Regions from separate parts of the Pectobacterium peruviense genome, predicted to be linked through region 2. Evidence: predicted binding sites of a transcription regulator. Region 2 holds the regulator's gene; the other holds the start of a gene.
The links. Region 2 encodes sigma-54, which starts transcription at its own class of promoters, with help from an activator protein. Its sites were predicted from a motif close to GTTGGCACANNTTTCGCTNT; they were not measured.

Region 1: the regulator sigma-54 is predicted to act here: its motif matches at 1,721-1,740, upstream of glnK (P-II family nitrogen regulator).

Annotation. Positions count from the first base shown of each region.
Region 1 is NZ_CP161826.1:3,631,125-3,635,344, reverse strand. It holds gene DUT67_RS16470 (SmdB family multidrug efflux ABC transporter permease/ATP-binding protein) at 1-1,466, shown strand, start outside; gene glnK (P-II family nitrogen regulator) at 1,827-2,165, shown strand; gene amtB (ammonium transporter AmtB) at 2,205-3,491, shown strand; gene tesB (acyl-CoA thioesterase II) at 3,610-4,220, opposite strand, start outside.
Region 2 is NZ_CP161826.1:4,549,718-4,553,937, forward strand. It holds gene lptC (LPS export ABC transporter periplasmic protein LptC) at 1-94, shown strand, start outside; gene lptA (lipopolysaccharide ABC transporter substrate-binding protein LptA) at 75-647, shown strand; gene lptB (LPS export ABC transporter ATP-binding protein) at 651-1,376, shown strand; gene rpoN (RNA polymerase factor sigma-54) at 1,426-2,859, shown strand; gene hpf (ribosome hibernation promoting factor) at 2,883-3,170, shown strand; gene ptsN (PTS IIA-like nitrogen regulatory protein PtsN) at 3,268-3,741, shown strand; gene rapZ (RNase adapter RapZ) at 3,902-4,220, shown strand, end outside.

The DNA.
Region 1 (4,220 bases), 920 kb from region 2:
TAATGGATGCCGCGTTGCGTCAGCCGCTTAGCACATTTGATACACAACCTGTTGGACAGTTGATTTCACGCGTCACCAATGACACCGAAGTAGTTAGAGATCTGTACGTCATGGTGGTGTCAACGGTATTACGTAGTGCGGCGTTGGTTGGTGCAATGCTGGTGGCGATGTTCAGTCTGAACTGGCAGATGGCGCTCGTCGCGCTGATGATTTTCCCCGCGGTCGCAACGGTCATGGTGCTGTACCACCGCTTTAGTACGCCGACGGTGCGCAAGGTGCGAAGCTATCTGGCGGACATTAACGATGGTTTCAACGAAGTGATCAATGGCATGGGCGTCATTCAACAATTTCGCCAGCAGGCACACTTTGGCAAGAAGTTGGGGGCAGCCAGCCATAAACATTATGAAGCGCGTATGAAGGCCTTGCGTCTGGAAGGTTTTCTGCTGCGGCCGCTGCTGAGCTTATTTGCCGCGATGGTACTGTGTGGCTTGTTGATGCAATTTGGTTTTAGCTCGATGGGATCGGTTGGCGTTGGGGTTCTGTACGCGTTTATCAACTACCTTGGCCGCCTGAATGAACCACTGATTGAGTTGACTACCCAGCAATCCATGTTGCAGCAGGCGGTCGTCGCTGGTGAACGTATCTTTGAACTGATGGATGGCAAAAAGCAGACCTACGGCAATGACGAGCGTCCTCTGGTTACCGGGCGTGTCGATATTGACGATGTCTCTTTCTCATATGGCACAGAGAAACGTGTGCTACAGAATATTTCTCTGACGATACCTGATCGCGGATTTGTCGCTTTAGTCGGGCATACCGGTAGTGGGAAAAGTACACTAGCGAGCTTGCTTATGGGGTATTACGCGCCAGATGAGGGTGAAATTCAGCTTGATGGTCGGCCGTTATCGACGCTCTCTCATACCGTTTTGCGCCAAAATGTGGCAATGGTCCAACAGGATCCCGTTGTGCTGGCGGAGTCCATGTTTGTGAATGTGACGCTGGGACGTGATATCAGCGAAGAGGCCGTCTGGCACGTGCTGGAAGTGGTACAGCTTGCTGAACTGGTTCGAGATTTTCCTGAAGGATTGCATACGCGCATCGGCGAACAAGGGAACAACCTGTCTACCGGACAAAAACAGCTGTTAGCGATTGCGCGAGTCTTGGTGCAAACGCCTAAAATCCTGATTCTCGATGAGGCCACTGCGAATATCGACTCAGGTACGGAGCAGGCGGTGCAAAAGGCGCTACGTATCATCAGGGAACAGACGACCTTGATTATCATCGCCCATCGGCTTTCCACTATCGTTGAGGCTGACACGATTATGGTGCTCCATCATGGGCAAACGGTTGAGCGGGGAACGCACGAGCAACTGCTGCAACAGCAGGGGCGCTATTATCAAATGTATCAATTACAGCTAGCCGGAGAGGATCTCGCTGCCATCAGCACGGAATCTTGCCCTGCATAACACGATTATCGGTAATGCCACGGTCTGCACTGCCTCGTATGGTGCAGACCAACAGTCTACGCATCGCTTCGCACCATCAGTAAGCATCGTGATTCTGGTTTTTACTCGCTCTGCACTAAAAATACCCTCCATGCACTAATTTAGTGCAATTCTTGCTCCGAATTCTTCACTATTCCAGTCCTGTCGCGTTTGCTTTTTGCACTTTTCTCTCTCTAATCGCGTTCTCCCTCCTGATTTATGCCAGATAAATCATTTATGGCACACCGTTTGCTTTAATCATGACGTAGACCGACTTCATAGAGTACGTAATCGAACAAGTGGCGGGCGAAAGCCTGAACGTAATGGCTAGGGGGAAGATAAATGAAACTGGTTACTGTGGTGATAAAACCATTCAAGCTGGAAGATGTACGTGAAGCGTTATCTTCTGTCGGCATCCAGGGGCTCACCGTCACTGAGGTGAAAGGATTTGGTCGTCAGAAAGGGCACGCGGAGCTATATCGTGGCGCAGAATACAGCGTTAACTTTTTACCCAAGGTAAAAATTGATATCGCGATTGCAGACGACCAACTGGACGAAGTGATCGACGTCATCAGCAAAGCCGCGTACACCGGAAAAATTGGTGATGGCAAAATTTTTGTCGCCGAGTTGCAAAGGGTTATCCGTATTCGTACGGGTGAAACTGACGAAGCCGCACTTTAACAACACCTAGCGTAGATACGTAAATAGGGATGGATGAAAATGAAAAAACTACTCTCTTCATTAGGTCTCGGTGTGGCGGCATTACTCCCGTCCTGGGCAATGGCTGCGACACCGACGATTGATAAAGCGGATAACGCTTTTATTATGATTTGTACCGCATTGGTACTCTTTATGACTATACCGGGCATCGCACTGTTTTATGGCGGCCTGATCCGTTCTAAGAACGTTCTGTCCATGATGACGCAAGTAAGCGTAACGTTCGCGATGGTCTGTATCCTGTGGGTAGTTTACGGGTATAGCCTGGCCTTCAGCGAAGGTAACGCCTTCTTCGGTGGTTTCAGTACGTTTATGCTGAAAGGCATTGGGATTGAGTCCATCAGCGGCACCTACTACCAGTTTGTGCATGTGGCTTATCAAGCTTCCTTCGCCTGTATCACCGTTGCGTTGATTGTCGGGGCGATCGCTGAGCGTATTCGTTTCTCTGCTGTGCTGATTTTTGTTGGGCTGTGGCTGACATTCTCTTACCTGCCAATGACGCACATGGTATGGGGCGGTGGCTATCTGGCGGCGGATGGCGCATTAGACTTTGCTGGTGGTACGGTCGTTCACATCAACGCCGCGGTTGCTGGGTTGGTTGGTGCTTACCTGCTGGGTAAACGTGCTGGTTTTGGTAAAGAAGCCTTCAAACCGCACAACCTGCCAATGGTGTTTATCGGTACCGCGATTCTGTATATCGGCTGGTTTGGTTTCAATGCGGGTTCTGCGGGTGCTGCGAACGGTGTCGCTGCTCTGGCTTTCCTGAACACGGTTGTTGCAACTGCTGCTGCGATTCTGGCATGGGTTGGCGGTGAGTGGTTGGTGCGCGGTAAGCCTTCTCTGTTGGGGGCGTGCTCTGGCTGTATCGCAGGTCTGGTGGCAATTACCCCAGCGGCGGGTACGGTTGGTGTGGGTGGCGCTCTGATCATCGGTCTGGCTGGTGGTGTTGCAGGCCTGTGGGGCGTAACGGTACTGAAAAGATGGCTGCGTGTGGATGACCCGTGTGATGTGTTCGGTGTTCACGGCGTGTGCGGTATCGTTGGTTGTATCTTGACGGGGGTATTCACGTCGGCATCGCTGGGTGGAACGGGCTATGCAGAAGGTGTGACAATGGCACATCAGGTTTGGGTACAGCTGTTCAGCGTGATTGTTTGTCTGGTGTGGTCTGGCGTGGTGGCATTTGTCGCCTTCAAGGTAGCGGATATGATCGTCGGTCTGCGTGTACCTGAAGAGCAAGAGCGCGAAGGTCTGGATGTTAACAGCCATGGCGAGAGCGCTTACAACCAATAAGTAAGGCAGTTCAGATACAGTGAACAGGCGTGGAGGAAACTCCACGCCTGTTTTGTTTTACGGCTAACGTTGTTCAAACTGCGTTGTTTTAGCGTTGTAATACGGTTTGTCAGCAGATTTACTGCTGGCGACGACGCATCACGCCTTCCTGCACGCTGGATGCAACCAGCACGCCTTCTCGAGTATAGAATTGCCCACGAACGAAGCCACGAGCGCCGGATGCGGATGTGCTTTCCACGGTATAGAGCAGCCAGTCGTCCAGCCGGAAATCACGGTGGAACCACATTGAGTGATCGATCGTGGCGACCTGCATACCCGGTTCCAAAAAGCCAACGCCATGAGGTTGTAAGGCGGTGAGTAGGAAATTGCAGTCAGACGTATAGCCAAGCAGATATTGGTGAATACGCTTATCGTCCGGCAACGGGCTGCTGGCACGGCACCAAACGTGTCGTACTGGCTCGTCTACTTCGCCCTTGAGCGGGTTATGGAATTTAACCGGGCGCATCTCTATCGGGCTGGCCTGAATAAATTTATCGCGAAAGCGGGGTGGAAGAAGATGCTGCATATCTTGTGCGATTTCTTGCTCGGATCTCAGCGCCTCTGGCGGTGCGACATCTGGCATCACATTTTGGTGCTCAAAACCTTCCTCATGGCTTTGAAATGAGGCGGTCATATAAAAAATGGGGCGACCATTCTGGATAGCGCTAACGCGGCGAGCGCTGAAACTGT
Region 2 (4,220 bases):
CTCAAGCGGAATGAAAATGCGCGGAAATCTGCGTAACAAAACGGCCGAGTTGATCGAAAAGGTAAAAACCTCTTATGAAATCCAAAACCAATAACCTGATGCGTAACACCCTGATCGCCAGCTCGCTGTTTGCCGTCAGCGTTTCCGCCTTTGCCGTCACCGGCGATAGCAACCAACCTATTCACATTGATTCAGCACAGCAATCTCTAGACATGCAGGGCAACACGGTGACGTTCACCGGCAATGTTGTCGTTAAGCAAGGGACGATTGAAGTGAAAGCCGACAAGGTCGTCGTGACGCGTCCACAGGGCGCGCAAGGCAGTGAAGTGGTGGAAGGTTACGGTAATCCTGTGACGTTCTACCAGATGCAGGACAACGGCAAACCGGTGAAAGGTCACGCGCAGAAAATCCGCTACGAGCTGGCCACTGACTTTCTGGTGCTGACAGGCAATGCCTATCTGGAACAGCAGGACAGCAATGTAAAAGGCGATCGCATCACTTATCTGGTGAAACAACAGCAGATGGAAGCGACCAGCGACAAAGGAAAACGCGTGACGACGGTGTTAGTCCCCTCTCAGCTTCAGGAGAAAGAGAATAAGAACCAGCCTTCTCGTTCTCAGCAACCGCAACCACGGGTCACTGAATAAGTTATGGCAACATTAACCGCAGAAAATCTGGCCAAGGCGTACAAAGGCCGTAAGGTCGTGGAAAACGTCAGCCTCACCGTCAATTCCGGTGAAATCGTCGGCCTGCTCGGGCCGAACGGTGCCGGTAAAACGACCACGTTCTACATGGTCGTCGGCATCGTCCCGCGTGATGAAGGCCGCATCGTCATTGACGACGATGACATCAGCCTGCTTCCCCTGCACGAACGTGCCCTACGTGGCATCGGTTATTTGCCGCAGGAAGCCTCTATTTTCCGTCGCTTAAGCGTCTATGACAATCTGATGGCGGTGTTACAGATCCGTAAAGATCTGACAACCGAGCAGCAGGAAGATCGTGCCAACGAACTGATGGAAGAATTCCATATTATTCATTTGCGCGATAGTCTGGGACAATCGCTGTCCGGTGGGGAAAGACGCCGCGTAGAGATTGCGCGCGCGCTGGCAGCAAATCCGAAATTCATCCTGCTGGATGAACCGTTTGCGGGCGTAGACCCGATCTCCGTACTGGATATTAAAAAAATCATTGAGCATCTGCGTGACAGCGGGCTTGGCGTGTTGATTACCGATCATAACGTCCGCGAAACGCTTGATGTCTGTGAACGAGCCTATATCGTGAGTCAGGGCAATCTGATCGCCCACGGTTCACCGACCGAAATTTTGGCCGATGAACAGGTGAAACGCGTCTATCTGGGCGAAGGCTTCCGACTCTGATAGGGTAATATTTTCTCTTTGCAGTACTTATGGGACGTTAGCGCGATTTATGAAGCAAGGTTTGCAACTCAGGCTTAGCCAGCAACTGGCCATGACTCCACAGCTCCAACAGGCGATCCGCCTGTTGCAACTGTCCACGCTTGAATTGCAACAGGAGATTCAACTGGCGCTGGAAAGCAATCCGTTGCTCGAACAAACGGATCAGCACGACGAAATCGAGTCATTTGAAAAGGCAGATAGCGATTCACTGGATACCGGTGAAGCCCTTGAGCAAAGGGACATGCCGGAAGAATTGCCGCTCGATGCCACCTGGGATGAGATCTACTCCGCAGGCACGCCGTCGGGCACTGGCTCTGACTATCGCGATGAAGAACTCCCTATTTATCAAGGCGAAACCACGCAAACGCTTCAGGATTACCTGATGTGGCAGGTTGAGCTGACGCCATTTTCAGACACCGACGCGGCCATTGCGACTTCTATCGTCGATGCGGTAGACAACACTGGTTACCTGACCGTGCCGCTGGGGGACATCCTCGACAGCATCGGTGACGACGACGTGACGCTGGAAGAAGTCGAAGCTGTACTTAAGCGCGTTCAACGCTTCGATCCCGTTGGCGTTGCCGCCCGCGATCTGCGTGATTGTCTGCTGGTACAGCTTTCTCAATTTGATGACAGCACGCCACGACTGGCCGAAGCGCGCCTGATCGTCAGCGATCATCTCGATCTATTAGCCAACCATGATTTCCGTAGCCTGATCCGCGTTACTCGTCTGAAAGAAGAAGTGCTGAAAGAAGCGCTGGCGCTGATCCAATCGCTCGATCCACGTCCTGGGCAGTCGATCAACACGGGTGAATCCGAATACGTGATCCCTGACGTGCTGGTGCGCAAAGTTCAGGGCGTCTGGGCCGTTGAACTGAATACTGATAGCGTTCCCCGCCTACAGATTAACCAGCAATACGCGGCGTTGGGTAACAGCTCGCGCAACGACAGCGACGGCCAATTTATCCGTAGCAACCTGCAAGAAGCGCGTTGGCTCATCAAAAGCCTGGAAAGTCGCAATGACACGCTGCTGAAAGTAACCCGCTGTATCGTCGAGCAACAGCAGGATTTCTTTGAGCAGGGTGAAGAATTCATGAAGCCCATGGTACTGGCAGACATCGCGCAGGCGGTGGATATGCATGAATCCACTATCTCACGCGTGACGACACAGAAGTTCCTGCACAGTCCACGCGGCATTTTTGAGCTAAAATATTTCTTCTCCAGCCACGTAAATACCGATAGCGGCGGAGAAGCCTCATCAACGGCAATTCGCGCGCTGGTGAAGAAGCTTATTGCAGCGGAAAACCCCGTGAAGCCACTCAGCGATAGCAAGCTTACTGCCTTGCTCTCCGATCAGGGCATCATCGTGGCGCGCCGTACCGTTGCAAAATACCGAGAGTCTTTATCTATCCCACCATCAAATCAGCGTAAACAACTGATTTGATCTCAACAGAGAAGGAAGACACTATGCAGCTCAACATTACCGGACACCACATCGAGATCACTGAACCGCTGCGTGATTTTGTGAATGGAAAATTTGCCAAATTAGAGCAGTATTTTGACCGGATTAATCAGGTCAATGTGGTATTGAGAGTGGAAAAAGTTCAGCAAATTGCCGAGGCCACGCTCCACGTTAATGGTGGGGAGCTGCATGCAACCTCTGAAGCGGAAGATATGTACGCCGCGATAGATTTATTGATTGATAAGCTGGCGAGACAGCTTAATAAGCATAAAGATAAACTTAAGCAGCACTAATTTTCTCCTTTGCCGTTTGGTAAAGGAACAAACTCGGCCCATCTAACATGGTGGGTCGGGATCACCAGAAGTGAAAGCGTCGTTAAGTGAAAATAAAATGAGCCACGATCCCGTATTGCAACTCAGCACCGTATTACGTCCTGAGTGCACCCGAAGCACCGTCCACTGCCAGAGTAAGAAACGGGCATTGGAAATTATCAGTGAGCTGGCCGCTAAGCAGCTCAATATTCCTTCGCAGATTATCTTCGATGCCATTCTCACCCGGGAACGTATGGGCAGTACGGGAATCGGCGGCGGCATTGCCATTCCTCACGGTAAGCTGGAAGACGATAATGCGCTGGGCGCCATCGGTGTTTTCATTCAGTTAGAGCAACCGATCGCTTTCGATGCCATTGATAATCAGGCCGTTGATCTGCTTTTTGCCTTGCTGGTTCCCGCGGAACAATGTAAAACCCATTTACATACCCTGTCGCTTGTTGCCAAGCGGCTGGCGGATAAAACGGTTTGCCGACGCCTGCGTGCGGCGCAAAGCGATGAAGAGCTGTACCAGATTATGACGGAAGCCGGTTGAACCGGATAATCGTCATATTCACGATGACGGGCAATTCGCTGTAGAGTCAGAGAATGCTTGCAATCCGTGCGCTAAGCCGTCATTTTTTTAGCTATACATCACTTTATAAAAACAGCGGCAATGAAAATTCGCCATCACATTGCCAGAGGGGAGTCGTCAGATGGTGCTGATGATTGTCAGTGGTCGCTCAGGTTCAGGGAAATCTGTCGCCCTGCGCGCATTGGAAGATATGGGGTTCTACTGCGTAGATAATCTACCCGTGGTGCTACTGCCAGAACTGGCTAATACGCTTGCGGCACGTAACATTTCCGCAGCGGTCAGCATTGACGTGCGCAATATGCCGGAATCGCCGGAAATCTTTGAGCACGCCATGGAGCAACTGCCACCAAGTTTCTCACCTCAACTACTGTTTCTGGATGCCGATCGCAATACGTTGATCCGTCGTTACAGTGACACCCGTCGTCTGCACCCGCTATCCA